One region of the Marinobacter nauticus ATCC 49840 genome, then DNA from elsewhere that is predicted to be linked to it. Evidence: predicted binding sites of a transcription regulator. Region 1 holds the regulator's gene; each other region holds the start of a gene.
What was found. The regulator FliA, encoded in region 1, starts transcription of late flagellar genes. The targets are predictions, from matches to a motif close to CTAAAGTTTNNNNNNNNNNNGCCGNTAA.
Positions count from the first base shown of each region.

Region 2: a site for FliA is predicted at 2,190-2,217, ahead of MARHY_RS01445 (methyl-accepting chemotaxis protein). Genes of this name have one in related genera too.
Region 3: a site for FliA is predicted at 5,607-5,634, ahead of MARHY_RS11960 (flagellin N-terminal helical domain-containing protein). Genes of this name have one in related genera too.
Region 4: a site for FliA is predicted at 2,575-2,602, ahead of MARHY_RS11665 (methyl-accepting chemotaxis protein). Genes of this name have one in related genera too.

Region 1 is NC_017067.1:1,373,345-1,380,867, reverse strand. Features, by position in the region: gene MARHY_RS06355 (protein phosphatase CheZ) at 1-397, opposite strand, end outside; gene cheY (chemotaxis response regulator CheY) at 419-802, opposite strand; gene MARHY_RS06345 (RNA polymerase sigma factor FliA) at 963-1,706, opposite strand; gene MARHY_RS06340 (MinD/ParA family protein) at 1,739-2,551, opposite strand; gene flhF (flagellar biosynthesis GTPase FlhF) at 2,624-3,937, opposite strand; gene flhA (flagellar biosynthesis protein FlhA) at 3,993-6,167, opposite strand; gene upp (uracil phosphoribosyltransferase) at 6,391-7,029, shown strand; gene MARHY_RS06320 (uracil-xanthine permease family protein) at 7,032-7,523, shown strand, end outside.
Region 2 is NC_017067.1:323,593-331,115, reverse strand. Features, by position in the region: gene MARHY_RS01450 (TRAP transporter substrate-binding protein) at 1-243, opposite strand, end outside; gene MARHY_RS01445 (methyl-accepting chemotaxis protein) at 356-2,032, opposite strand; gene MARHY_RS01440 (CHAD domain-containing protein) at 2,265-3,602, shown strand; gene MARHY_RS01435 (cation diffusion facilitator family transporter) at 3,610-4,383, opposite strand; gene MARHY_RS01430 (LysR family transcriptional regulator) at 4,476-5,357, shown strand; gene MARHY_RS01425 (DUF3565 domain-containing protein) at 5,336-5,593, opposite strand; gene rarD (EamA family transporter RarD) at 5,590-6,486, opposite strand; gene MARHY_RS01415 (rhodanese-like domain-containing protein) at 6,631-7,011, shown strand; gene MARHY_RS01410 (YchJ family protein) at 7,017-7,487, opposite strand.
Region 3 is NC_017067.1:2,562,406-2,569,928, reverse strand. Features, by position in the region: gene MARHY_RS11980 (DegT/DnrJ/EryC1/StrS family aminotransferase) at 1-219, shown strand, start outside; gene MARHY_RS11975 (DegT/DnrJ/EryC1/StrS family aminotransferase) at 212-865, shown strand; gene MARHY_RS18385 (class I SAM-dependent methyltransferase) at 894-1,949, shown strand; gene MARHY_RS11965 (glycosyltransferase) at 1,946-5,569, shown strand; gene MARHY_RS11960 (flagellin N-terminal helical domain-containing protein) at 5,720-7,207, shown strand; gene MARHY_RS11955 (flagellar protein FlaG) at 7,279-7,523, shown strand, end outside.
Region 4 is NC_017067.1:2,500,265-2,507,787, forward strand. Features, by position in the region: gene MARHY_RS11655 (DUF2442 domain-containing protein) at 1-256, shown strand, start outside; gene MARHY_RS11660 (MBL fold metallo-hydrolase) at 247-894, shown strand; gene MARHY_RS11665 (methyl-accepting chemotaxis protein) at 917-2,533, opposite strand; gene MARHY_RS11675 (hypothetical protein) at 2,798-3,454, shown strand; gene MARHY_RS11680 (L-threonylcarbamoyladenylate synthase) at 3,480-4,103, opposite strand; gene MARHY_RS11685 (BolA family protein) at 4,100-4,456, opposite strand; gene MARHY_RS11690 (DNA topoisomerase III) at 4,603-6,771, shown strand; gene MARHY_RS11695 (response regulator transcription factor) at 6,884-7,523, shown strand, end outside.

The sequences.
Region 1 (7,523 bases):
ACTCATCCCGCAGGGAAACCGCTTCATCCCGCATGGCGTGAGCCACCGGCATGCTTTCCTCAACCAGATCCATGGTGCGGTTCGCCGCCTGGCTGGTCATCTGAACCACATAGGCCAGACGGTCAGAAGCGTCGCTCATCTTCGACAGCACTTCTTTCTGCTCGGCATTACGCGGGTCTATCTGGAAGTTCCGGATTGCCTCATGGAGGCTGCGGGTCAGTCGCCCCACTTCCCGATACAGACTCTGATCGCGAACCTCGCTCAGTTCATTGATCAGGGTCATCGCCTTGGCATAATTCCCGGCGTTTACATTCTCGGCCAGGTCGGAGGCCTGCTTTTGAAGCTTCTCCGCCACCTCCGGATCAAGGCCCTGATGGTTCTGTTTGGTATCACTCATGGCGAGCCATCCGACCTCTGGTTACTGGATTCGTTCGAAGATTTTCTCGATCTTTTCCTTCAGCACGGCTGCCGTGAAAGGCTTGACCACATACCCGTTCACCCCGGCCTGAGCCGCCGCCACGATCTGGTCCCGCTTGGCCTCCGCCGTTACCATCAGAACCGGCAGGTTCTTCAGATTTTCATCAGCACGGACAGCCTTCAGAAGGTCAAAGCCCGACATGCCGGGCATGTTCCAGTCAGTCACCAGGAAGTCATACTTGCCGCTTCGGAGCATGGGCAACGCGGTGTTGCCATCGTCCGCTTCATCCGTATTGGTGAAGCCGAGATCTCGCAGCAGGTTTTTGATGATGCGTCGCATTGTGGAGAAGTCATCCACAATGAGAATTTTCATGTTCTTGTCCAATGGGACCTCCAGTCAGTAACACCCGGAATTCATTCAGCCTTTTGGAAGTCTAGCAGGCTGCTACCTTAAGCGCTTATTGTGTGGTGTTTGCGCACGTTGTAAAGCATCGTTTACCAAAAGCTACACAGCTTGCTGAAAGCGAAACACAGCACCTGGCCGATCAGTCGTTGTCACCATCCCGCCACTCGGCCAGCCGGCTGCGAAGTCTCAACGCCGCCTGGCTGTGAATCTGGCTTACCCGGCTCTCACTGACCCCAAGCACCGCACCGATTTCCTTGAGGTTGAGCTCCTCCTGGTAATACAGGCTCAATACCAGTTTTTCACGCTCAGGCAACTGCTCAATGGCGTCTGCTAGACTGCGCTGGAAAGCGCCTGAAGCAATACCGTCCAGCGGATTATCACTCGCTTCTGCTTCTTCTATCGGCAGCTCGCCGGATTCATTGAGCTCATCAAGACTAAAAAGTCTACCGCTGTTCGCGTCGGCAAGTGAGGCATGATACTCGTCCAGACCAATGCCAAGCTCTTCAGCTACTTCGGCATCCTGGGCCTCGCGCCCGGTACGATCTTCCACTTGTTTGATAGCACTGGCGATTCGCCGGGCGTTGCGATGCACTGAGCGGGGCACCCAGTCGCCCTTGCGGATCTCATCCACCATGGCACCGCGGATGCGAATCCCTGCGTAGGTTTCAAAGGTGGCACCTTTGCCGGAAGAATAGCGCTGCGCGGCCTCCAGCAGGCCAATCATACCGGCCTGCATAAGGTCTTCCAGCTGCACTGATGGCGGCAGCCGGGCCATGAGATGAAGGGCGATTTTCTTGACCAGCGGCGCATGCTCTTCAATCAGGGCTGAAGGGCTCCTGGCGCCGGCCTGATGGTAAATTCCCAGATGTTTCGCCAATGTCATGTATCCGGTTTTCTTGTAGGACTGGATTCAGATCAGACTTCGACGAGCCGCTCCACGAAGAATTCGAGATGCCCCCTGGGAGAGGACGGCAAAGGCCAGCTATCCACTTTTTCGGCCAGAGCCCGGATAGCCAGCGAGGCTTTCGCCCTCGGATAGGCATCCAATACCGCTTTCTGTCTTTGGACGGCTTTCTTGACGGCCTCGTCGTAAGGCACGATACCTACATATTGTAGTGCCACATCCAGAAAACGCTCGGTGACCCGGGTCAGTTTTTCAAACAGATGGCGGCCTTCCTGCTCATTGCGGACCTGGTTTGCCAGGATACGGAAGCGGTTCGTGCCATAATCCCGGTTCATCAGCTTGATCAGCGCGTAGGCATCGGTAATGGAGGTAGGTTCGTCGCAGACCACCAGCAGAAGTTCCTGCGATGCCCTGAGGAAGCTGACCACCGATTCAGAAATACCTGCGGCGGTATCCACAATCAGAACGTCAATCTGATCGCCCAGCTCACTGAAAGCGTTGATCAGGCCGGCATGTTCCATGGCGCTGAGCTGGGTCATACGCTGGGTGCCGGAGGAAGCCGGTACAATCTTGATACCACCAGGACCATTCACCAGCACGTCTTTGAGATCACAATCGCCGCTGAGTACGTCTTGCAGATTTCGATTAGCGGTAATGCCGAGCAACACATCGATGTTGGCGAGCCCGAGATCCGCGTCCAGCAAGACAACCCGGCGCCCCTTCTGGGCCAGGGCGATACCGAGATTGACCGAAACATTGCTCTTGCCGACACCGCCCTTGCCGCCGGAAACCGCAATCACCTGAACCGGATGTGGTCTGCTCATACTGTTATCAGTCTCTTACTACGTTCTTGTACGGGCACGCGTGCCGGTGTTTTATTCTGTCGCCAACGAGGCTCAGGCACCTTCGGCGACTGCCTGTGCGCTCTGCACAGCCTTAAGCCGTTCTACGCCCAGGCGCACCAACGGAATGGCCTCCGCCCTCTGGAGATCTTCCGGTATCTTCTGGCCATCGGTGTACCAAGCCACCGGTAAGCTGGTCTCCATAACGAACCCGAGCGCTTCGCCCAGGGTCAGGGCCTCATCAATCTTGGTCATGATGCAGCCTGCAAGGTTTGCCATCTTATAGCAATGCCACACGGATTTCATGATACGTGGCTGACTGGTGGCGGAGACCACCAGATGTGTACGGATATTGTGATCGCTGCGAGCCAACTCCGCCAGTTGTTCCTGGTAACCGCGGTCGGCACTGGTCAGGCCGGCAGTGTCAATCAGCACCAGGTGTCGATCCGATAATTCATCAAGAATGTCATCCAGGGAATGGCTCTCATCCACCACACGCACGGGCACATTCAGGATGCGGCCGAACACGAACAGCTGCTCATGAGCGGCCACACGGTAGCGGTCGGTGGTGACCAGGGCCAACGAATCCGGACCATGCTCCAGCACGTATCGAGCCGCCAGCTTGCCAATGGTGGTGGTTTTGCCAGACCCGGTTGGCCCGACCAGGGCATAGATACCGCCGGCATCAAGCCAGTCTTCGCGACCGGTACGAACGCCGGTCGCCAGCATTTTCAGTGACTGCTTCCAGCCGTCCTCCAGACGCCCGGCCCGGTGCCGACGGGACAGAGAGCCGGCCAGCTCCGCGCCCAAACCGAACTCCTGCAGGCGCTCGGCCAATCGTTGCTGAACTGCGCTGTTGCCGGTCGGCGTGGCAGTTGCAGCCTTACCACTGACCAGATCACGCAGAGAGCTGATTTCGGCACGCATACTGGCCAGTTCATCGGCATAGCCACCGGCGCCGGATTCGCTACCCGCAAACGGCTTTGCCAGCGCTTCATCACTGGGACGTGACGCCGGAAAATCGGCAGTCTCGAAAGACAAGGACGACGCCACGCCACCTGAGGCGCCACTTCCTGCGCGCTTTTCCCGAACCTCACGAATGCGACTGCGGGACCGGTTCAGCTCCTCTTCCAGCCGACGATGCTGCTCGGCCTGCATCTCTGCCAGCCGGGAGCCGTTGGTGGCTTCAACCGCCCTATCGCCAAGACGCTGACGCGCCATGTTTTCGTCGTAGTCGAGTGCCGTCACGATCTCAACACCACCATCAACCCGGCGGTTAGACAGAATAACGGCATCCGGCCCCATTTCGTGGCTTACCTGCTTCAGGGCCTCAGCCATGGACTGCGCAAAAAACCGTTTTACTTTCATGCTGTTTCATCCTCCCACCGGCAAGCACTCTGGCTCCCCGCGATGCTCCGTCGGTTTATTGACCCACAGAAGCGACTATCGTGATCTGTTTGTTATCCGGGATTTCCTGGTAAGAGAGCACATGCAAACGCTCTACCCCGTAGCTGGCAAACTTCGCCAGTACTGGCCGCAAGGGCCCAGAAACCAGCAGGATGGCGGGCTTGCCGAGCATTTCCTGGCGCTGCACGCTGTCCTGAAGGGATCGTTGCAGCTTTTCCACCATGTTGGGCTCAAGCACCAGACCAATGTCATCCTGACCGCCGGATTGTTGACTCTGCTGAACAGACTTCAGCAATAACTGTTCCAGGTCTGGATCCAACGTGATAACAGGGATTTCGGCGTCGTTGCCACAAATACTCTGAACAATCATCCGGCGCAGCGCCTGGCGGGCTACCGTGGTCAGTACTTTCGGGTCCTGACTCTTTGGATGCACGTTCACGATGGCCTCGGCAATGGAGCGCATATCCCGCACCGGCACTTCTTCTTTCAACAGGTTCTGCAAAACTTTCAACAGGATGCTGATGGAAATCGTGGTCGGCACCAGTTCCTCCGCCAGCTTGGGCGAAATCTTCTCCAACTGGTCCAGCCACTTCTGGGCTTCTTCGTGGCCAATCAGTTCATGAGCGTGTTTCTGCAGGATCTGATTCAGATGTGTCGCCACCACGGTACTCGCATCCACCACGGTGTAACCCAGGGTCTGGGCCTGATCCTTCCTGTCGGACTCAATCCAGATGGCGTCCAGGCCGAAGGCGGGGTCCTTGCCGGCAATGCCTTCAACTTTGCCAAACACCTGCCCCGGATCAATGGCCAGCTCCCGCTCCGGATGGATCTCGGCCTCGGCAATGGTCACGCCCATCAGGGTAATCCGGTAGACGTTCGGCATAAGATCCAGGTTGTCGCGAATGTGCACCGAGGGCATGAGGAAGCCCAGATCCTGCGAAAGCTTCTTACGAACCCCCTTGATCCGACTGAGCAATTGTCCACCCTGGGATTTGTCTACCAACGGAATCAGGCGGTAGCCTACCTCCAGCCCGACAATGTCCACCGTGGCCACGTCATCCCATCCGAGCTCGCGGGTTTCTCCCGGCGCCGGCAGTGCCTGCCCCTCGCCACCCGGACGATCCGGAGAGATTTCCGCACCCTGCCGGGCCGCACCACCAGCCATGCCGCCACGGCCAACAAAACCACCTTCATCCTCAACCGTTTGCTGCTGTTTCTTCCAGATAAACCAGGCTGCGCCAGCGGCCAGCAAACCAAGGCCGAGAAACGCGATGTGGGGCATCCCCGGAATCAGGCCAAGCAGAATCAGGATACCGGCCGCAATGCCCAACGCTTTGGGAGCGCTGAACATCTGCTGAATGATCTGGCCACCCATGTCCTGGCTGGAGGTGACCCGGGTAACCATGATGGCGGCAGACGTGGAGAGCAACAGCGAGGGAATCTGGGCAACCAGACCATCACCGATGGTCAGTAACGCATAGCGCTCCATTGCCAGACCAAAATCCAACCCGTGCTGCATCATGCCGATAGCCACACCACCAACGATGTTGATCGCCAGGATCAGCAAGCCTGCAACGGCATCGCCTTTCACAAACTTCGAGGCGCCGTCCATAGAACCGTAAAAGTCCGCTTCCTGAGCGATTTCCGAACGGCGTGACTTCGCCTCGTCCTGATTGATCAGCCCGGCGTTCAGATCGGCGTCAATCGCCATCTGCTTGCCCGGCATGGCATCCAGAGTGAAGCGGGCACTGACCTCAGACACCCGGCCGGCACCTTTGGTGACAACCAGGAAGTTGATGATCATAAGGATGGCGAAAACCACCAGACCAACAGCGTAGTTTCCCCCAATCAGGACTTCACCAAAGGACTCGATGACTTTACCGGCAGCATCACCGCCCTCATGGCCGTTCAGCAATACAATCCGGGTGGACGCCACGTTCAGGCCCAGCCGCAACAGGGTGGCCACCAGCAATACCGTGGGAAACGAGGCAAATTCCATCGGCCGCATGGCGTACACACAGACCAGCAGAATGACGATGGACAGAGTGATATTGAAGGTGAAGAACACATCCAGCAGGAACGCAGGCATGGGCAGAATCATCATGCCAAGCAGCCCCATCAGCATCAGGGGGATGCCGAGGTTCCCCCGCGTCAGGGATTTGACGTTGTTAAGGACTAGAGCTCTGTCCATGCCGGGTCTGTCTCCACGTATCTGTGCCTGCGGGCATTTTCCGGGTCGAAAATCTGACACCAGGGGTCGCTTTCCGGGTGGTATCGCAAGAACCGTACCAGCCCTTGCAAAATTTGACGTCTGCGCACCTTTCAACGCCTGACGCAGCGGCCCAGATACGGTATCCTTTCGCCATTTGCATTATCCCGATTCAAGCCAGAAACCCGAACACACAGGTGACCCCATGCCGATCCATGAAGTGAAGCACCCTCTGATCCGCCACAAGCTCGGCCTCATGCGCCGCGCCGACATCAGTACCAAAAACTTCCGAGAGCTGGCACAGGAAGTTGGCGCGTTGCTGACTTACGAGGCCACCAAAGACTTCAATCTTCAGGAAAAAACCATTGAGGGCTGGGCCGGCCCGGTCTCCGTGGAGCAGATCCACGGCAAGAAGGTAACCATCGTGCCCATCCTACGTGCCGGTCTGGGCATGCTGGACGGTGTCCTGAGCCTGATTCCAGTGGCCCGGGTGAGCGTGGTTGGCCAGATCCGCAACGAAGACACCCTCGAAGCGGAAACCTACCTGGAAAAACTGGTAGGCGAGCTGGATCAGCGCATGGCCCTGATCATCGATCCGATGCTGGCTACCGGCGGCTCCATGATTTCCACCATCGATTTGCTCAAGAAGGCCGGCAGCACCGAAATCCGGGCCCTGGTTCTGGTGGCTGCGCCGGAGGGCGTGGAAAAGGTTCTGGAAAAACACCCGGACGTGTCCATCTACACCGCATCGGTGGATGAGCGCCTGAACGAGAAAGGCTACATTCTGCCGGGCCTGGGTGATGCCGGCGACAAGATCTTCGGCACCAAGCAGAAGGACGTCTGAGCATGCAGGACCATAACAACGATCCGGTATGGAAACAGGCTATTGCCGGTTCCCAGATGCTGCTGGTGGCTTTTGGCGCCCTGGTACTGATGCCACTGATTACCGGCCTGGACCCGAACGTCGCGCTGTTCACTGCCGGCCTGGGCACTCTGATTTTTCACATTGTCACCGGTGGCCAGATCCCGATCTTCCTGGCTTCATCGTTCGCGTTTATCGCGCCGGTGCTGGCCTCCAAAGGCCGCTTTGGCCTGGAAGAAACCCTCGGTGGCCTGATGGCCGCAGGCATTCTGTATATCATTCTGTCCGGGGCGATTCGCCTGCGTGGTACCGGCTTCATTACCCGGCTGCTGCCTCCGGTGGTGATTGCACCGGTCATCATGACCATCGGCCTGGGGTTGGCTCCGGTAGCCGTGTTTATGGCTACGGGCAAAACCGGTGACGGCCAGACTCAGCTGGTGCCCTACAACACTGCCATATGGATTGCCATGATCTCT
Region 2 (7,523 bases), 1.0 Mb from region 1:
CAGATCGAAAATACCGAAAGGGGCCTTGTGCTTGTTGGAGGAATCAATCCGGATCTTCAGGCGGCCGCCGGACATTTCCTCGGCCATGGCCGCCATGTTGCGGGGCGCATCCCCCAGCAGGCCAGAATTGGGACCCCAGGTTTCCGCGAGACGCAGGGTATAGGTTTCTTCAGAGACCGCGAAAGGACTGGCCAGCAGGCCAAGAGTGCTGACCGCCGCCAGCAGGGTTTTACGCAGGGACATAGTGTTGGCTTCCATTGTTATCGATTTTTGATTCAAACATGCCGGAATGAACCATCATAACGACGAAAGCCGACCGCGCCAATGTGGCGGGCCGGCTTTCTTATGAGGGTAATCAGACCTTGAACTGGCCAACCAGCTCGCGCAGATTCTCCCCCAGCCGGGCCAGTTCGTGGCTGGCCTCATTAGTCTGGGTCACGCCGGTGTCACTGCGCTGGGCCGCGTCGACAATCCGCACCACGTTCTGATTGATCTCTTCTGCCACCTGGCTCTGCTGTTCAGCGGCCGTCGCAATCTGAGTCACCTGATCGTGAATCTGGGTCACTGACGTCACGATGGTGTTCAGTGCACTGGTGGCATGATTGATCCGTTCAACCGTCGCCTCCGAGCTCTTGCGGGAGTTGTTCATACGCTCCACCGAAGCCTTGGACTCCGCCACAAAGCCATCAATCATTTCCCGGATCTGGTCAGCCGATTCGGCAGACCTCTTCGCCAACTGACGCACTTCGTCGGCAACCACCGAGAAGCCGCGACCATGCTCGCCGGCCCGGGCTGCCTCAATGGCAGCGTTCAGGGCCAGCAGGTTGGTCTGTTCGGTAACCGCGTGAATCACATCCAGCACCTGCTGGATATCGTTCGACTTATCGGCCAGGGCATTGATGCTGCGTGCGGTGTCTTCCATTTCCTGGGACAGCTGATTGACCGCGCCCTGGGCACTGTTGATGGTCTCACCACCCTCTTTGGCCGTGCGGTCCGCATCGGAAGCTGCGCCTTCCACCTCATTAGCATTGCCGGAAATCTGCTGAATCGTTGCCGCCATTTCGTTGATGGCTGAAGCAATCTGGTCGGTTTCCGAACCCTGCTCCTGAACCGACTGGCGGGTTTCATTCGCCACCCGGCTGAGTTCTTCAGCAGCCGAAGCCACCTGGTCGGTGGTTGAGCCGACCTCACGGATGGTGTCCTGAATCTTGATGACAAAATGGTTGAAGCGGCGGCCCAGAACGGCCAGCTCATCTTTACCATCTTCCGGCAGGCGCTGGCGCAGGTCGCCCTCACCGTCGGCAATCTCCCGCATCATGTCGCTGACCTTGTTCAGCGGCGCAGTCACGGTGCGGCCAATGACCAACCCGATTACCAACGAAATCACCACCACCACAATGGTCAGCAGTAAAATGAAGCCCATAGCAGACGTCATGGTTGCATCGATTTCTTGCCGGGCAGCGGCCACCGCTCTCTGAACATCGGTTACATACACGCCGGAACCTATCATCCAGTCCCAGCCCGGAATGATGGTGGAGTAGGAGACTTTCGGTTCCACCTGGCCGGTAGCAGGGTTCGCCCACTCATAAGGCATGAAGCCATCATCACCTGTCGCATCGAACAACCCGCGAACCAGCTTTTGGGTGTTCGGATTGGTAGTCGGCCCTTCCTTGGAGGGATCCGGTGCATAGGCGAGATTGAACAGGCTGCGATCATAGGCGAAGACATAGTTGTTCTGACCGAACTTGATTGACCGCAACCGCTCTCGCGCCTCTTCCTGCGCCTCCTGCTCCGTAAAACCTGGAGTGGACTTGGCCTCAAGCACCACGGATTTCGCGGTTTCAACCAGGTTTTTCAAACCTTCCTTGCGCGCTTCCAACAGTTCCTGCTCGAGGCGTTCCAACTCTGCCTCTCCATTGGCCCGGATCTGGTTCGCCGTAATCCATGCAATTGTTCCAGCCGTAATCAGTACAGGCACCAACACTCCAATCAGAAGCCGTGTTCTGATGGTCAGGTTGCTCATGAAGGTCATGGTCTTCGCTCCGGGGTCATTTCTTGTAATCCTTTGATTATGCACAAACGCAGCCCGCACTCCGTTGCAGTTTGTTAAATGCTGTATACCAAACGCAGGTCCGGAACAGGTTTTTGTGTAAACAAGCCCGTCATATCAGGGTCATACGTCTAAATACGTATCGGCCGTCATGTAAACGACTTGAGGCTGTGTCAGACTAAGGTCTGAATATTCAGCTCATGAGCAAGCATGCATGAAACGGCTTTTTCTTATCCGCCACGCCAAATCGAGCTGGAACGACGACAACCTCTGCGATCAGGAACGCCCGCTGAATGACAGAGGCCAAAGCCAGCTTGCGCCGCTCGCGCGGGCACTGAGATGCCTGGGCGCGCTGTCTGGCGCCATTTATGCAAGTCCCGCTGTGCGAGCCCAGCAAACGCTGGCAGGCGCACTCAGCGTCGACGCCCAGCCGGCCCAAGTCGTCACCGAAAACGAGCTTTACACCTTCGACTTCCGGCGTCTATTACGCTGGCTGCAGAATCTGGATAACAACCAGAACCGCATTACCCTTATTGGCCACAACCCGGCATTACTCGAACTGGCCGCCTTTCTGGCGCCTCAGGCTCCGTTCGAATTGCCAACCGCCAGTATCCTTGAGATCCGGCTGCCGGTAAGGCACTGGAAGAAAGTGGACAAAAACAAGGGTGCACTGGAAACCTTCCTGACGCCTCGTGATTTCAGTTACAACGAATTCCTGCGCAAGAACCGAAAAGCCAGTCCCGGCGCCACTGAACTGGACCAGAACACACTCCCGGAGGTTTTGCAGCAGCTGACCAATCAGTTGGAACTGCTGACCCCGGGGGTCATTCTGGGGCTGGATGACGAATTTCTGCACCAGTACCGCATTGCCCTTCGCCGCAGCCGGGCCATTGCCGAACCCCTGGCCGAGATTACCGGCGATCGCCAACTACAGGAGCATATCCGAGAACTGAAGCGACATGCCCGGGCCACCAGCGCCCTGCGGGATCTGCACGTATTTCTTCAGGATATCCCCGAGCTGTGCCACGACAACCCACAACTCTGCACCACGCTGACCGACTGGGCGCGGCTCAGGGCATCTAAAGCACAGCGCAAACTGGCCAAACGCCTTGGCCAGAAACGCTACCAGCAAAGCCTGTCGCGCTGGCAAGACTACATTGAGTCCAAATCTTTTCATAAGCTGGCTGCAAACCTGCGGAAAAAAGACATCCAGGCCGCGACAAACCGGCGCCTGAAGCAGTTCAACCGAAAAACCGCAGAACTGCTGCACACCGCTCCGGATGAAGCCCTGCACCAACTGCGCAAGAACCTCAAGCGTATCCGCTATCTTCTGGAACTGGATGCCCGGTACAGCAAGCCATTCCGGAAAGAGCTACGCCAGCGACAGGATCTGTACGGCCGTTTCCAGGATCTGCATGTCCAGATCGAGCTGACCCGGCGATTCCTCGCCGACCATCCGGAGTGCGACGGGGTGTCACTGCTTGGCAAACTTGAGCGGGAGAAAGCCGATACCCGCAGGCAGGTACTGGCTATGGGAGGGCTAAACCTCTGAGGCCCGGTCAGATCCGGATCATGCGGGCCTCAAGAAGAAGGTTCGGGCCGAGCTTGGCCACCCGGACCTGTTCCGGATTCAGGCCCAGGTCTTCCAGGGTCTCATGGATGTCGTCCAGCGCATCGTCTTTCGGTGCCGCCAGCAACAGCTCCCGAACTGACTCCAGAACCATCTTCACCGGCACCGTCATAAAGTAGACCGAAATCACCAGCATCATTACCGGGTCGGCATACACGGCCAGCTCCGCCCAATGACTGCGTTCCAGCAGCCAGGCCGCGCCAAAACCAATCATTACGGCAGCGCTTAGGGCACTGTCCATCAGCCACTGGCGCTGTTCCGCCTGCACCAGCCCCGAACCATTGCGCAGACTTGACCACCGTAGATACGCCCAGACCGCCAGACACCCCACCACGTTCACCGCACCAAAGATCATTGCCATGTCCGCCGCCACGGCACGGCCGCCCTGAAGCAGCGACACCACCGCCGATACCAGCGACAAGATACACACCACTGCAATCACCAGACCTTTCACAGCGATCACTAGCGGCTCCACGGCCCCCATCCCGAATGGGTAATCGTCATTGGCCGGCCGGCGAACCAGGCGGGCGGCATAGAGTGACAGGAGCGACAACCCGAGGCTGATCAGGGAATAGGCACCATCGAAGAGAATAACCAGGGAATCGACCCAAAGACCCCAGGTAATACCGGCGAGCGCAAACAGGCCCGCGCCCACCGCTGATAATGTCAGCGCCAGGTTTTCCCGCGCCAGAGAAGTAAACATTTTGACCTCCTGAGAATTGCTGCCATATTAGCGGCATCATTCAACAGGTGTGAGTCGCTGAGCGACGGAAAATCCGTCGCAAAGAGCAAACCATGAAAACGTCACAGATCAAGACCTTCCTCTCGGTTGTGCGCAACGGCAGCGTGGCCGCGGCGGCCCGGGAACTGAACCGCAGCCGCACCACCGTCAGTACCGTGCTGGCGTCCCTGGAGGATGAACTGGGGGTGGAGCTGTTTGAACGCAGCGGCAATCAACTGCACCTGACGGCCATCGGCCAGTCCATCCTGACCGACTGCCGGCGATTCGACCAGGTTGCCAGCCAGATCAGGGCTCGCTGCCAGCACCACCTGAGTGGTGCCGAATCGGTCCTGCGCATTGCCCGGGACGATGCCATTCCGGAAGATATCTGGCGCGACATTCTGCGCCGGCTGAAACAACGCTTCCCCCAGACCAGCCTGTCGGTTTACCTTGCCTCGCCTCGGGAACTGGCGCCGCTGGTTCGCAGCCAGTCCGTGGATGTGGCCTATGGCCTGATGCCGGAATTGCTGAACGAAGGTTATCAATGGTTTCGGGAACTGGCTGATGTGCGCATGCTCACCGTGGCAGCTCCGGACCACCCCCTGAGCCAACTGAAACGGGTCACTCAGGACGACCTGGTCAGCCACACGGAAATCACCCTGGCCTACATGCTCGATGCCCAACTGGTGGCCGAATCCCCGGAAACCGCCAACTACCTCGCCTTTACCCAATACGAACTGATGCGTGATGCGGTGATTGATGGCGCCGGCTGGGCGGATTTACCCTTACCCCTGATTGCTGAGGCATTGCGCAAGGAACAGCTGAAAACCATCCACCACCGCAGCGCCCGCTGGTGGAAAGTGTTCAGTGCGCTGGAGTCGGAGCAGGCGCAAGGGGGCGCCGTGGTGGGCTGGCTCGCCAACGAACTGGAAGCCTATCTGGAAACCCTGGCCTGATTGGGAGACTGAGGTCCTTCCGGACTATCCGGACGGACATCCGCTGGCGCATGGTCATCGCATTTCCGGCAATCCAGCTCAACTCCCAACATGGATTGCCGGCCTTCCACCGTGACAACCCAGGGCCGGTTTACCCAGGGCGGATCATGGCGCACGTGCTGGTTATGACCGCACGCCAGCTGCGCTACCCAGTGGTTTTCATCGTCTTTGTGATAGCCGCTGATGGGGTGTTTCATGCCGAAGCCTCTCTGTTCGATCGGCCCACCCAGGCCGACCACGAGTATATTGACAACGCCACCCAGATCATCACAAAGCTCACCAGTTTGGCCGTGCTGAGCGGCTCATGGAAGATATACAGCGCGATCAGGAACTGGATTGTGGGGTTGATGTACATAAGAAAGCCCACGGTTGACAGCTTCAAACGGCGCGCAGCCCCGGCAAAGGCCAGCAGCGGGATGGCGGTCACGGCGCCACTGGAGGCCAGTAGCAATGCACTGTAGGTGCTGTCCGAAAAGTGTGACAGCCCCTGCGACGACAGCCAGGCCAGGGTCAGCAGGCCCAACGGCAGCAATAACAGCGTTTCAACAAACAGACCGGAAAGACCATCAAGTTCCACTTTCTTGCGCATCAGGCCATAGGTGCCGAAGCTGAACGCCAGCACCAGAGTAATCCACGGCAGCTCGCCCAGCAGCAACAGCTGATACAGAATCGCAACCGCCGCCAAACCCACCGCCGCAGCCTGCAGCCGGGAAATACGCTCACCCAGGATCAGCAGCCCCATGGCCACATTTACCAACGGCGTCAGGAAATAGCCCAGACTGGCCTGTAACACATGGCGGGTTTCCACGGCATAAATATAGATACCCCAGTTCAAGGCAATAAACACGGCACAACCCAGCACATACCCCAGCCGGCGCGGCTGTCGCAGTGCCGCCACCACCGGCGGCCAGCGCTTGAGTATCGAGATGACCACGGCCAGAAACAGGCAGGACCAGATCACCCGATGAATCAGCACCTCCCAGGAAGGGATCCCCTTGAACAGGGCAAAATACAGGGGAAAGCTTCCCCACAGGGTGTAGGCACCTAACCCGTAGACCACGCCTTTGGTGGTGTCATTCAGCGGTTTCATAGCTTCCTCATTGTCAGGCCCGTCAATCTAGCACAAACCCGCTAGCCAAAGGCTCATGCCTTAGTCACAGACAACCTATAGGTGACTCGCCCGTGGTAAATGCCTTAACCTGAAAAGACACACCCACGCTCAAAGGGAACTGCCATGAAGACTGCTCACGACCTTGTTGCCGAAGCCAAAAAAGAGATTCAGGAGGTGCCGCTGGCCAACGCCGAGGCGGCCATTAAAAATGCCGATTTGCTGCTGGATGTGCGGGACGCCGATGAATACCGCTCCAGCCATATTCCGGGCGCCGTGAATATTTCCCGGGGCATGCTCGAATTCAAGTTCACCAACGACCCCGCGCTGGAGAACCGGCAGATGAAAATTGTGCTCTACTGCAAAACATCAGGCCGTGCAGCACTCAGCGCCAAAGCGCTGAAAGAGATGGGCTATATGAACGTGCAATCCATTGAAGGCGGCTTTGACGCCTGGCTGGAAGCGGGTAAAGAGGTCGCTCAGCCGGATCTGCCGAAGTTCGAATAGAACGTTTAGAGGCAACAGGCCTTGAACTTGCGGCCACTGCCACAGGGGCAGGGGTCGTTTCGACCGGGCTTCAGCACTCCCTCGCGGGTTTCGCCCTCACGGTAGAACCAGCGGCCATTCTCTTTGCTGAAGTCTGATCGCTCTTCCAGATAACCCCAACCACCACCGGCACGATAGACCGCCCGGAAGTGAACCCGGCCCGTGTCGACACCGGCACTGGAGGAGAGTATCTGCAGCGAAACCCATTCCGGTGAGCCGGAAAGATCCAGTTCCGCAGGCCGGGTCTCCGGATGCCAGGTCTCGAGCAGATAATCGGCATCCTTCACCACAAAGGCACTGAACCGGGAACGCATCAACGCCTCCGGTGTGGTGGCAGACGCGCCTGCATGGCAGGGCTGACAACACAGCAGGTAGACTTTCCCGCTACCGCAGGGGCAGTTTTCCCCGGACACCTTCATCCCTTTCCAAACCCTCATGAAGCCAGAATTTCGTTGGCCCGGCTGTCCGGCCAA
Region 3 (7,523 bases), 1.2 Mb from region 1:
GCTGGCGTTCTGGCCCGGGCCCACTATTCACCACCGCTTCATAGCAAAAGCCATGAGTACCCGGTTTTGTGCCCGGAGCCTCTTCCCGCAACCGAACGTGCTGCCCGGGCATTGCTCAATCTACCCTGTGGCTTCAGAGTCTCTGAAGCGGATGTGACGCATGTCGTCGCCATGATCAAGTCTCTACTATCGGACGTCCCCGGGGGTTGTGATGGCTGAATACAATGCCCGTAAAGTGGTTTCCGACATTCTGGCCAACCGCTATTTTACGAACCATGGGCCTCTTGCCCGTGCGCTGGAGCAGACACTGGAAGAACACATGGGGGCCCGGCACGCGGTGTTGGTCGGAAGCCTGGAGCTGGGGCTTCTGGTGGCCCTGATTGCGTTGCGAACAGGGCAGCATTCACGCCTGGTCTATTACCCCGGGGATGAAGATCCGTGCCTGGTACACGTAGGGGCGTTCAGTGGTCTTTCAGTTCATGCTCTGGATAACCCCGACAGTGTTGTTCAGGACACCGATGTCCTGTTTCGGACGCTCAGGGAGGAACGCGACTTGAACTGTGCAGCGGTTGGTCAGGGCCAGCAGCAGCTTGTCGTCCATTATCCGGACTGGTCAAGCGACCGCCCGGAGCAGGGGATTTCCGATGGCTTTCCTGAGCCAGTCCTGCTGGAGTTACCAACAAGGCACGGTGGCGCGGTATTACTGTTTAACTCTGACGAGCTCGCGGAGAGAGCCCGCAACGTTCGTAGCAGTTACGGTGTTCGCAAACAGGTACCGGTGTTTGTCACTTGCAACGGTCGATATTCGGAAGCACAGGCCGGAACGGTTCTGGATTATCTGGCAAATTCCCTTGGCTGGTCATAGCCGCCACAAAGATTACTAGAGGTAAGACATGAGCGCTGAAATAGAACAATTGAAGGCCAGCGCCTACAGCGAGTTCGGAGCTGGCAACTATAAGCGCGCTGCAGAACTTCTTTTGCAGGTTGAGTCGGTCATCGGAAGCTACGATGCGTTGTCAAATGACATCGCGGTGGCGCAGTTCAAACATGGTGACTTCGAATCAGCCATCAATAAGTTCCGAGAAGCGTCAGAGTTGCAGGCAAACACGTCTCGCCTGATCCTCGACAACCTGGTTGAAGTCATGAAGGAGCGTGGCGCGGCTAAAGCACCGGTGATTCCGCCGGAGCAGGTGATCGCGCGTCACCTTTCTAAAAGCTATTGCCCCCTGTGTAATGCCGTTAACCAGGGGTTCCACGCGCTTCCGGAGTTCTACCGGAAGCATGCCGAGGACAATGGCTTCAAATATTTTGGCCAGGGTGAAATGACAGCCCACGATTCCTATACCTGTGCGTCTTGCGGTGCGTCGGACCGGGAGCGTCTTTATGCGTACTGGCTGTCCGCCCTTTTATGTCGAGGTGAATTGTCCCGTGATGCCAGCGTCATGCATTTCGCGCCGGAACCGGGTTTCTCCCGCTGGTTAAAGCAGATTGGCTTCGCCGATTACCAGACTGCCGATTTCGCCATGCAGGGAGTGGATCACAGGGTTGATCTGATGGATCTGCCTTTTGATGCGAACAGCCTGGACTTTTTCGTGTGCAGTCATGTTCTGGAGCACGTTCAGGACGATGCCAAAGCATTGTCAGAGTTGTTTCGCGTTCTGAGGCCAGGTTGCAGTGCGCTGTTGATGGTGCCGATTATCTGTGACCTTGACGAGATTGATGAGGACCCTGCTGAGGAGCGGGAAGCCGAGAGGTGGCGGCGCTTTGGCCAGGACGATCATGTTCGTCTGTACAACCGGGAGGGCTATGTCTCCCGGGTACAGAACGCGGGGTTCAGGTTGCAACTGCTGGATGTCGGGTATTTTGGTACTGCCGTTTACCAGTCGCTTGGCCTGAAAAAAGAAAGCGTTCTTTACGTTGTAACCAAACCCGAAAAGAGTGACCAATGACAGATCAGCAAAACGAAACCCTGGCCGTAAGTTTTATCATCACGGCTTTCAAGGCCAGGTTTCTGCGAGAGGCCATTGATTCCATCTACGCTCAGAAAGACGTTGAGGGCTTCGAAATCCTGGTGATGGATGACTGTGCCGATAACTCGGTGGCTGATGTCGTCACTGGTTATGATGACGCTCGCATCCGCTACATCAAGTCCGCAACACAGTTGGGTGGCCTTGTTGGAATGGATTACGGCGTTCGCCTCAGCCGCGGGCGCTACATCAAGTTTCTCAACGACGATGACGTGCTGGCGGAAAACTGCGTGGTCAGACTCAGGTCGGCGCTGGAGCAGCCGGGCGTTATTCTGGCCACCTCCCGGCGGAAGCTGATTGATGACTCCGGCAATGCGCTTCAGGACCGGCTCTTTAACCTTATGCCGGTCCGCGAAGACGCACGGTTACTTGGAAAAGACGTGCTCGAGTTTTTCCGGGTGTTTCCAATCAATTTCATTGGTGAGCCCAGTACTATCATGGTTCGCCGAAGAGACCTGCTGGGCGCGTATCCCCATTTGAGCGCCCTGAACAATCGCCTGATCACATCGGTCAACGACCTGGCTGTTTATGCCCGATTGTTGATGGTGGGTGATCTTGGGTACGTGCAGGAGCATTTATCCTGTTTCCGCATTCACGCTGGTCAGAATCAACGCCACGCAAGCGCTCAGACACTCGGTGAAAATGGCCGAAAAGCCTTCCTGGCCCAGTTGGATGCAATGCTGGGCGGGGAGATCAAACAGGAAGGGCACGTTCAGGCCAAACCTCTTTGGGATCAAAGCAGCAACTTCCAGAAAGTCGATTTCAAGGGCTTTTACCAAAAAGCCGGAGGTATTGATGACGCTGGTTTGATGTCCTTTTCCGACCTCGAGCGACGTACCGAAGAGTGTGGTCGTCCCGGCGGCGTGATAAGTCTCGATAACTGGTACGGGCAGCGTGAGTTGTCCATTCCTCTGGCCAAACGTCTGGAGACAACCGCAGCACGGCAATCGCTGTGTCTGGTTCTGATCGATGAAAAGCCGGAGGATTACAACCTCAATATTTCTGTACTGGCATTCAGGATCGCACGCTACTACTGCCCCTCACTGTCGTGTCTGGTGCTCACCCCGGATGAATCGTTCTACCGGAAGGAGCTTTTTCAGGACGTTTCCTTTGCCGAATATGACCGATCAGACCTGATCTCGGTGCTTAACGAAGCGGCTGCCTCTGATCTCAAGAGTGACTGGTTGGTGGTGGCCAGAACGCCTTCCGAGTTGACCCCGGCGGGCCTGGTGCTGTTGTTGGCTGAGCTTGAGTCTTCTGGTGCAGTGCTGGATGCCGCTTATGGTGATGAGCTGGTCGAAAACAATGGTAAGACCGAAAGCGGCTATTTCCGACCCGGCCTCAACCTCGATATGTTGCTCAGTTCACCGGCCGATATGTCCAGGCATTGGCTGTTTCGCCGGGCAACGCTGGTCGAGCTTGGTGGGTTCAGCAAAAACGATGACAGTGCTTTTGAGCTGGGTTACATCCTGCGCCTTATAGAGGAGCGGGGGTTCGGTTGTATCGGCCGTACCGACGAGCCCCTGTTTCTGCTGCACGCGGGTACGCAGACGTTCGACCTGGCCGCATACGTACCAGTGATCCGAAGTCATCTGGAACGCCGAGGGTATGCTGGTGCCGGAATTGAGCCGGGCTTGACCTCAAGCAGTCTGCGGGTTCGCTACCCCCATGCCGGCGCGCCCCTTGTGTCGATCATTATTCCTACCAAGGACCAGCTACATCTCCTGCAAACCTGTGTGGAATCTATTCTCGAAAAGACCGCCTACCCGAATTACGAAATTCTGGTGGTGGACAACAACAGCGAAACGCCTGAAGCGCGCACATGGCTTGATGGCCTCAACAGTATGGGCCTGCCCAACCTTCGCGTGCTTCGTTACCCGAAGCCCTTTAATTTCTCGGCAATCAACAATTTTGCGGTAACGCAAAGCCGGGGAGACTACGTTCTGCTGCTCAATAACGACACAGGTATCATAAAAGAGGACTGGCTCGACGCCTTGATGAACCATGCTCAAAGACCGGAAGTGGGCATTGTTGGCGCCAAGTTGTTGTTCCCCAACGGCAAGGTTCAACACGCTGGCGTTGTCGTGGGCATGAGGGGGCCGGCTGAGCACATTTGTATTGATGCAGAGGCCAATGACCCCGGTTATATGAACCGACTCATGGTCGACCAGAATTACTCGGCTGTGACTGGCGCCTGCATGCTGGTCAGAAAATCAGTTTACGAGCAGGTCGGTGGATTGGACGAGGAGGCCTTTGCCGTCTCCTACAACGATATCGATTTCTGTCTGAAGGTGGCTCAGGCGGGTTATCTGAGCGTTTGGACCCCCCATGCGCTGGTGATGCATGTTGCCAATGCCAGTCAGACCTCGGTCGATAAAACAGCCGACGAGAACAAGGTTCGTCGCTTCCAGAAAGAGCAGGAAGCGATGTTTCAACGCTGGTTGCCCTACATGGGCAACGACCCCGCTTTTAACAGAAACCTGTCGTTGAGAGCGAATGGATTTGAGGTGGATCATCGTGTGGAGCTGAACTGGCAGCCCCAGAAGGCCCTTGGACTCTCCACCATTCTTGCTCACCCTGCGGATCCCTGGGGCTGTGGTCACTACCGGATCATGCAGCCGTTACTGGCCATGAAAGAAGAAGCCGTCGCGGGCGGCATGGCGGACTTTGACTGGCTTAACATTGCTGAAATGGCCCGGTTGGATCCCGATGTCCTGGTGTATCAGCGACAGATCACCGATCAGGCTGTGGAGCACATGCAATCAGCCCGTCGGATACTGAAGAAGCCGACAGTCTTCGAGCTCGACGACTATTTACCGAATTTGCCGATCAAAAGTGCGTACCGGGAAAACATGCCAAAGGATATATTGAAGTCCTTGCGTCGTTCCTTGAAGCATGTGGATCGGTTTGTTGTTTCAACTTACCCGCTGGCAGAGGCATTTTCCGGATTGCACCCGGATATCCAGGTGGTTGAAAACCGTTTGCCAATGGCGTGGTGGGGAGACCTGGAAAGCCTGAGGCGCCAGTCCGAAAAGCCCAGGGTGGGCTGGGCAGGCGGTATGGGGCATACCGGTGACCTCGAACTGGTTGAAGCGGTTGTGCAGGAACTGGCTGATGAGGTCGAGTGGGTGTTCTTTGGCATGTGCCCGGACAAGCTTCGTCCATTTGTCGCAGAGGTTCATGAGGGGATCGAGATTTCGCGGTATCCGCGAAAGCTGGCCAGTTTGAATCTGGACCTGGCTATAGCGCCACTGGAAGACAACCTGTTCAATCGTTGCAAGAGTAACCTGAGACTGCTGGAGTACGGGGCCTGTGGTTATCCTGTGGTGTGCAGCGATGTCGAACCGTATCGGGCACACGGATTGCCGGTCACGCTCGTAAAGAACCGCTTCAAGGATTGGGTCGATGCTATTCGAATGCATCTTTCGGATATGAAAGCGACCGCCCGGGCGGGTGACAAGCTCAAGCAGAGTGTGCGTGAAAAGTGGATGCTGTCAGGCGACAATCTGAAGCTCTGGCTGAATGCCTGGACTAAATTCTGATGTCTTACATTTTTTTACAAAAGAAGCGAAATTTTTTCTAAAGGAGAGTCTGAGCGTGCCGTTAAGTGGAATAACAGGGCGGCGCTCCAAACTTGAATCGGGCGCCAGACCGTTTCAAGAGAAAACGACATCAGTCGAAGGAGAAGCATTATGGCTCTCGGTATTAACACTAACGTTGCTTCATTGTCCGCTCAGAACCAGCTGAACAAATCCCAGAACCAGTCCAATCAGGCTCTGGAGCGTTTGTCCTCAGGTCTGCGCATTAACTCTGCCAAAGACGACGCGGCTGGTCTGGCGATTTCCAACCGCTTCGAAGCTCAGATCCGTGGTCTGAACCAGGCAACCCGTAACGCCAACGACGGTATCTCTCTGGCGCAGACCGCTGAAGGTGCCTTGGGCGAGGCAGGCAACATCCTGCAGCGTGTTCGTGAGCTGGCGGTTCAGTCTGCTAACGCTTCCAACTCTTCCTCTGATCGTCAGGCTCTGCAGGACGAAGTAAACCAGTTGGTTTCTGAGTTGGATCGTATTGCAACAACTACCAACTTCAACGGCCAGAAGCTCTTCGACGGTACTTTCGGCTCCGCCCAGTTCCAGGTTGGTGCCAACGCCAACGAAACTATTTCTGCCTCTACTTCCAACCTGCGTACCGACAAGTACGGTAACAACCAGGTGATCGCGAGCGGTGCAGCAGCTGGCACAGCCGCTTCTGGTGGTGGCGCGGTGAATGGTGTGTCTTCCGGTTCTGTGGCCATCAACGGCTACCTGGGTTCAGAAACCATCAGCGTTGCGGCCAACGCGACATCCAAGGATATCGCTGCTGATATCAACTCCAAGACTGCAGACACTGGCGTAACCGCCACGGCCCGTACCGAAGTGGATCTGGCCTTTGCAGCTTCTGGTAGCTATACCCTGAATCTGACTGCGGACAACAGCGAAGCTCAGTCTGTGTCCTTCACCATTGACGCAACCAGCGGCCAGGATTCTCTGTCTGCTGCGGTAGCGGCGATCAATGACCAGTCTTCCAAGACCGGTATCACCGCAGAAGTTGCCGAGGATGGTGCTTCCATCGTCCTGACCAACGAAACGGGTGCGGATATCGTGGTTGGCGATACTGGGGTGCAGAACGCCGGTAACGTGACTATTACCAAGCAGTACCGCGATGACGAGGGTGCGCTCCAGGATGCCGGTGCTGCGGCAACCCTGACTGCGGACACCACCGCTGAAGATGTGGCAACCAGTGGCTATCTGCAGCTGGATTCTGATCGCTCCTTCGCGGTCGATGTCACAAGCTCTAATGCCTTCGCGGATACTGGTTCTGAGTTGCGCAAGGTGTCTGATCTGGACATCTCCTCTTTCGAGAGCGCGACCCAGGCCCTGAAGACCGTAGACGCGGCACTGAACACCATCAACTCCCAGCGTGCGAAGTTTGGTGCGATCCAGAGCCGCTTCGAAAGCACCATCTCCAACCTGGAGTCCACCAGCACCAACCTGAGCGCCGCTCAGAGCCGGATTCTGGACGCGGACTTCGCGGCTGAGACAGCCAAGCTGTCCAAGGCCCAGGTGCTGCAGCAGGCCGGTATCTCCGTCCTGGCTCAGGCGAACGCCCGTCCTCAGCAGGTTCTGTCTCTGCTGCAGTAAGGGCTTGGCGGTAACGGCCGGAACCTTCGGGTTCCGGCTTTACGCCGTTAGAGGAATAGCGAGGTAAAGCTATGAATGACGTTAACCTGAATAACCCGGATCTCAAGCTGGTGCGTTCCAACGCCCAGGCTCCGGGGAAGGCACTGTCGTCATCTCAGGCCGAGGGCGGAAAAGCCCCTGACCTTGCTGCTTCAGGTTCGAGTGGCTCAGCCATTCAGAGCCCGCAGGCCGCGACTGAGACATCCAGAGCCGAGAAGCTTCAGGCTCGTTCGGAAGCGCAGCGGGATGAATTGAATGATGCGGTGAGCCAATTGAA
Region 4 (7,523 bases), 1.1 Mb from region 1:
GCCCAGAGTCACCCATGTGGAAGCCAAGGCCGATTACGTACTGGCCGTCACCTTCGATGATGGTACTCACGGCGAGATCAGCCTTGCAGATCGTTTGTTTGGCCCGATGTTCGAGCCCCTGAAAGACCCGGCATTCTTTGCTCAAGCAAAAGTTGATGAGTTCGGAGCCATCTGCTGGCCCAACGAAGCAGACATTGCCCCGGATGCTCTCTACCGCAAAATCAAATCTGAACAAACTGGAACAGTATGTCGCTGAAGTACAAGATCGTACCCGTCACACCCTTTGAACAAAACTGCACCCTGCTCTGGTGTACCGAAACCCACAAAGCAGCGGTGGTCGACCCTGGCGGGGACCTGGATCGCATTCTGGCGGCAGCCGAGGACGAAGGCGTGATTCTGGAAAAGATCCTTCTCACCCACGCCCACATAGATCACGCCGGCGGCACGGCGGAGCTAGCCAAATCAGCGGGGCTGCCCATTGAAGGCCCGCACAAGGACGACAACTTCTGGATTCAGGGCCTGGCCATGCAGGCACAGATGTTCGGGTTTCCGGCGCCGGAGGTGTTCACGCCCAATCGCTGGCTGGAAGACGGGGATACGGTGACCGTTGGCAATGAAACCCTGGAAGTACTGCATACGCCGGGCCACACCCCTGGCCATGTGGTGTTTTTCCATCGAGGCTCAAAACTGGCCCAGGTGGGTGACGTGCTGTTCAATGGTTCCATTGGCCGCACGGATTTCCCGAAAGGCGATTACAACACCCTGATTCACTCTATCCGGGAAAAGCTGTTCCCGCTCGGGGATGACGTTAGCTTTATCTGTGGCCACGGCCCCATGTCTACGTTTGGCCAGGAACGCGCCACCAATCCGTTTGTGTCTGATCACCGGGGCTGAGTGCCCCGGTATATCGCCCATTTCAGCTCTGGGACAGGCGGAACTGCTCGATGGTTTTGCGCAGGGTTTCCGCCATGGCCAGCAGATCCCCTGCAATTCGCGCGGTCTCTTGGGCATCGCTGGAGGTCTGCTCGGCAGAGCGGCTGATTTCAATCACGTTCTGATTGATGGAGTCCGACACTTCGCTCTGCTCGTTAGCCGCACTCTCCATTTCCTCATTCAGCCCCGTGATTTCACGCACCGCTGCAGCAATGGTTTGCAGCTCGGTTTCCACTTTCAGAATTGAATCCACCTGATGCTGGGCAAGTTCCGAGGCATGGCGCATGGTACCGACACAATCCACCACCTCTTTTTTCAGCCCCTCAATGGTTTGGCGAATCTCCTCAGTGGACGCCTGAGTGCGCGAGGCAAGCGCCCGTACTTCGTCTGCGACCACGGCAAATCCCCGGCCCTGCTCACCAGCTCTGGCCGCTTCAATGGCCGCGTTCAGGGCCAACAGGTTCGTCTGGTCGGCAATCTCTGAAATCAGCTCCAGCCGTGAGGCCATTTCCGTTGTCCGCTGATCCAACTGCTCAATACGCTGCGCACCGTTCTGGACTTCCGCGTTCAGAGATTCAATACCCTGAACCGCATTTCTAGCCAGATGCTCTCCGGTTTCTGCCGATTTGGTGGTATCGGCCGATTTCCGTGCGGTAGTCACCGCGTTCTCTCGAACCTGCACCGCGGAAGCGGCCATCTCGGTGGTGGCACTGGCCACCTGGTCGGTATTGTCTTTCTGGGCCAGCACTTCCTGCTCGGTGGTCTCTGCCTTACCGGCGATGGTGCGGGCCGCCGCTTCAACCTGTTCTGCGTTGTCCATCACCGTATGCATGCTGGCGCGGATCTTGGCGACCATCCGATTGAACGCACGAGAGACCGAACCAATCTCATCGTTTCGGGTTACCTCCAGCTCTATGGAGAGATCCGAATTGCGGGAGATTTCATCCATTCGGTCGTGTAGCCGACGTAAGCGGGAAAACACCAGGCGCCCCAACACTACGGTAGTCAGTATGAAAATAACCACAAAGATCAGAATCTGGATACCGCCACTCACCATCAACTGCTGCTGCAGGCGCGCGTCGCTCTCCGCCAAAGAATAGTCGACCCGAATAGCGCCAAGCACGTCCCCTTCCTGGGCCTGGTGACAGCCGAGGCAGTTCACGCCCTGATAGTTTTCGCTGGCAATAACCGGCTCGATCAACGTGTAGACACGACCCGCGTCGTTCTCCGAATAGTGCTCTACCCGTTCACCATCCAGCGCTTTCATGTCCAGCGGCTCACGGCGTTGTTCGGCAGCATTCCCAGCACCGTACATGGCATTCAGCTGATCGCTGCGGATCACCCGAACATCCAGTACGTCCTCGGGAGCCATCACCTTCTCGCGCAGAACATCACGGTTATTAATGGTGCCCGTCACCATCATGGTGTTCAGGCCATCGAAAAAGGACTTTGCCAGACCATCCACGTATTTGTGACTGTACTCTTCGAGGTGGGCTCGCTGGGACTGCGCGCTGTAAACAACCGTAAACACGAGAATGACGGTGAAAGCCGCAGCCAGTGCTGCCAATAACAGGAAACGGATTGAGTATTGTTTTTTCATGTGACCCCGACAACGGAAGATGATCTGGACATCCAAGAGTAATGACGGCGAATTGGCGCATAACTTTATAGATATGCATCAATTTTTTTATGACGCAGATCATCCGGACGCGCCCGCTATGTCATTCCTTGCAATGTTTTACATTCGTCCCGGCACACTCAAACCAGAAGGCAAGGCAGATTGGCCCGAAACCTGCAAAGCCTGATGCATCACGGACTAATTCCGTGATATCCGGCAGAGATTTTCCGTTCAGGGGAGGCAACCATGTCATTGCTGACATCACTGTTACAGGCCAGCACGCGCTTTCAGCAAGCCATGGACAACCGTGCGCCGCGCACTGACGTACCCGCCGGTAAAAGCAATGAAGGCGCCGCCACAGGCGAGCCCCAGAGCAGCACCGACGACCGCTTCACGCCGTCACAGTGGCAGGAGCGCAACTCGGCCAGTCAGAAAACCCGGCAATTGCCACTGACCCAGTACAAGCAGACGGTTGCCCAGGACCTGTCCTACGTTCGTGAAACCTTGCGGCACAAACTTGCCGAATACAACGTACACCCGGCAACGGCGCTGAGCGTGAGCAAAACCGAGCAAGGCAGCATTCAGCTGGACGGCAAAATTCCCGACCAGGTGCGGGAGAGGATACAACAGGATCTCAACAACAACCGGGGATTTGGTGAGGCGTTAAGCCGCTTGAGCGTGACCGAACCCACCCTGCACTTTATGGATAATGCGCTCAAGCTCAATCAGGCTTATGGCGTGAACAATTCCCTGCTGGATTCACTGCTCAGCGAAAACCAGCAGTTCAATGGACTGCAAGATGTCATCCACCGTTATGACAGCCTTCGCCGCACCGCCACACCCGCCGAGACGGGTATCACAGCGCAGCAACGCTACGCCTTCAGCCTGAATACCCGGGCCTGAAGCCCGGGGGTAACTGCTAATCAGATCAAACCTGAAACGGGGCCGGATCACCCTTGCCCACCCGCGTAACTTCAGGCACATCACCGGTAAAGTTGACCACCGTGGTAGCCTCCATACCGCAGAAACCGCCATCAATAATCAGATCAAGCTCATGCCCAAGGGTCTCGCGAATATCGTAAGGATCGGTCAAAGGTTCGGTTTCACCCGGCAGAATCAGGGTGCTGCTCATAATCGGCTCACCCAGCTCACCCAGCAATTCCCGAACAATCTCGTTGTCCGGAACCCGGATGCCGATAGACCGCCGTTTGGGATGCAGCAACCGGCGAGGCACCTCGCTGGTCGCGTCCAGAATAAAGGTGTACGGGCCCGGCGTGAAATTCTTCAGTAACCGATACTGGGTATTGTCCACCTTGGCATAAACCCCGATGTCTGACAGGTCACGACACACCAGGGTGAAGTTGTGCTTGTCGTCCAGGCGCCGAATTCGCTTGATACGGTCTGCCGCCTGCTTGTCACCAAGGTGACAGCCCAGTGCGTAGCCTGAATCTGTGGGATAGACAATCACCCCACCCTTGCGCAAAATCTCCACCGCCTGCTTGATCAGACGCTTTTGCGGTGTTTCCGGGTGAATCTGAAAAAACTGGCTCATCCATTAGCTCCTTGTTGAAGCTTCTTGTCCATTGCTGCATCACCTTTCGACCCGCCCATACAGTTGGGCGAAACCGGAGACGCCTGACCACTGGCCGTCCACTCTTCCGGCGTATACAGATGCAATGCCAGAGCATGCACCGGCCCCGCCAGTTCATCCGCCAGAACCTTGTAAATTGCCTGGTGGCGCCGCACCTTCATCTGCCCTTCAAAATCCGCTGACACCAGCGTTACCTTGAAATGGGTTTCAGAGTTGGGTGGCACCGAATGCATATGGCTTTCGTTCTCCACAGAAATCACGCTGGCGTTAAAGCCCGCGACCAGCTTTTCCTCTATGCTTTCCTGTACTTTCATAAAACACCTACTTCGGACTTTAAGCATCAATGTCCCGACCTGCTGTGTAAACAGTCTACTACAGTACGCCGCGGAACCCCGAAGCCCTTGACACAAAAGCCTCAAAGCGACACATTCCCCTGCCAGCAACCAATCCCCAGATACCCATGCACCTGTACATCGCCGAAAAGCCAAGTCTGGCCAGGGCCATTGCCGCCGCACTGCCCGGCCCCCACGAGAAAGGCCAGGGCTGGATACGCTGCGGTAAAGGACCAGATGCTGCCACGGTAAGCTGGTGTATAGGCCACCTGCTGGAGCCCGCCGAGCCTGCGCGCTATAACCCGGCCTGGAAAAAATGGCGCATTGAAGACCTGCCCATGTTCCCGGAACCCTGGCAACTGGTGCCCAAGGACAGCGTGCGCCTGCAATTCAAAGTTCTTGAAGCCCTGGTTCGCAAGGCCGACCTGATTACCCACGCCGGCGATCCCGACCGTGAAGGCCAACTACTGGTCGACGAAGTCCTGCGCTATCTCGGCACCAAGGCACCGGTAAAACGGATACTGATCAACGACCTTACCCCCAAGGCGGTAGCCCGCGCCATACAGAACCCCCGAGACAACCGGGAGTTCCGCCCACTCTCCCATTCTGCGCTGGCGAGACAGCGGGCCGACTGGCTCTATGGCATCAATCTCACCCGGTTTTATACCCTCAGCTATCAAACCCGGGGCGAACAGGGCGTCTTCTCCGTGGGTCGGGTGCAAACTCCGGTGTTGGGGCTGGTGGTGGATCGAGACAACACCATCGAGCACTTCCAGCCCAAGCCCTGGTACCGGGTCGAAGCCACCTTCCAGGCCAGCGAGCCGGAGGCCGACCAGCGACCGTTCATTGCTCGCTGGTTACCCGGTGACGAATTTCAGGATCATCTGGATGAAGAAAACCGGCTGCTGGACAAGTCGGTAGCCGAGCAGATTGTCGCCGCCATCAGCGGTCGACCCGGCAGAATTGATGAAGCCCGGTTTCGCGATCGCCCGGAGCCGCCGCCGTTACCTCTGTCGTTGTCTGCACTCCAGATAGAGGCTGGACGACTATACCGGATGGGCGCGAAAGACGTGCTCGACACCGCCCAAAACCTGTACGAACGCCATCAACTGATTACCTACCCAAGGTCAGACAGCCGCTACCTGCCAGAGGAGCATTTCAGCCAACGGGAGGCGGTGATTCGTGCCATCGCCCGTGTCGCCCCGGATTTGTCCGGATTCTGCGAGAAAACCGGTACAGAACGCCGCTCTGCCGCCTGGAATGACCAAAAAGTGGATGCCCACCACGCAATCATTCCCACAGTGCGGCCCGCACCAAACGGCAAGCTGTCTTCGGCCGAACAGAAAATCTACGATCTGATCAGTCGATTCTATCTGATGCAGTTTGCACCTGACGCCGTGCATCGGGAAGGCCGGCTGACGGTCGCGATTCAGGACTATCGCTTTCGCGCCACCGAGACAGCCGTGATCGAGCCAGGCTGGAAAACGCTGGAAATCCGCAAGCGGGAACCCGGGCAAGAGCCAGAAAAAGCTCCGTTGCCAAGACTGGAAAAAAACGAGCCGGTCCTTTGCACTGACCCCCAGACTAACGAGCGCAAAACCCAGCCGCCACAACACTTCACCGATGCCACGCTGCTATCGGCCATGACCAATATCGCCCGTTTTGTCGCCGACAACGAGCTGAGAAAAACGCTGCGGGAAACCGATGGCCTTGGCACCGAAGCGACTCGCGCAGCCATTATCGATACGCTGTTCCGCCGCGATTACCTGTTCCGGGAAAAACGCTTTATCCGCGCCACCGACAAGGGGAAATCCCTGATCGCGGCGCTACCGGAATCGATTCGTACGCCAGATCGCACCGCTGTCTGGGAGGCCACTCTCGAGGGCGTTCGCCGGGGCGAAGAGGACCCAAGAGCGTTTCTGGAATCCCTCAAAGATGAAATCCGCGGATTCATGGCGCAAGCGCCCGCTGCGGGTTTGGCGAATACAGAGACACCAGGCACCGCCATTCACTGCCCGAAATGCCGGGCGCCGATGGTTGAACGGGAGGGCAAGTTCGGCGCTTTTTTTGCGTGCACCCGGTACCCCGCCTGCAAGGGCACCCGCCCCCTGGAGGACCATCAACCCGAGGACGGAACCAGCCAGAAACCGGTACCCTGCCCCCACTGTTTCTCGCCCCTGGTGCGGCGCAAAAGCAAAAAAGGCTGGTTCTGGGGCTGCAGCAATTTCCCCGGCTGCCGACAAACAGTTGATGATCACAACGGCCGGCCAGCGGTGGACTTACGGAATTCTACATAACGATACTGAACGGGAACTCATTTTTTGGGATAATCCCCGACACTGCAGGGTCTGACCAAGGGCTCTGCGCTACGGTATATAAACCAGGCAACACGATCGAGGGCCAGGCTTAATGCGCATTGCTCTGCTGGAAGACGAACACGAACAGGCGCAGCACATCCAGTCCATCCTTTCAGAGAAAGGACATCACTGTGACAGCTTTCCGACCGGCCAATCGTTTCTCGGTGCCGTTTTGCACCGCAGTTATGATCTGATCATTCTGGACTGGCAGATCCCGGACATGACCGGAATTGAGGTACTGGAAAACATCCGGGCACAGCTGAACTGGCCTGTGCCGGCCGTTTTCCTGACCCAGCGTGACAGTGAAACCGACATCGTTCGTGCCCTGGATGCCGGCGCCGACGACTATATCGCCAAACCGGCACGAGCGGCTGAACTGGTCGCACGCATCAATGCACTGGCCCGCCGCAGCAACCCGGAAATCGAAAAGGAGGTTCTGGTCTACGGGCCCTTCGAGATCAACACCAACCAACGCATAATTCTCCTGCACGGGGAGCCACTAACGCTCACCGACAAGGACTTCGACCTGACCCTGTTCCTGTTCCAGAACCAGGGCCGCCTGCTCACCCGCGAAATGCTGCTGGAGCGGGTGTGGGGATTGACCAGGGACATCAATACCCGCACGGTGGATACGCATATGAGCCGCCTTCGCAGAAGGCTCGGGCTCAACCCTGAAAACGGATTTCGCATCA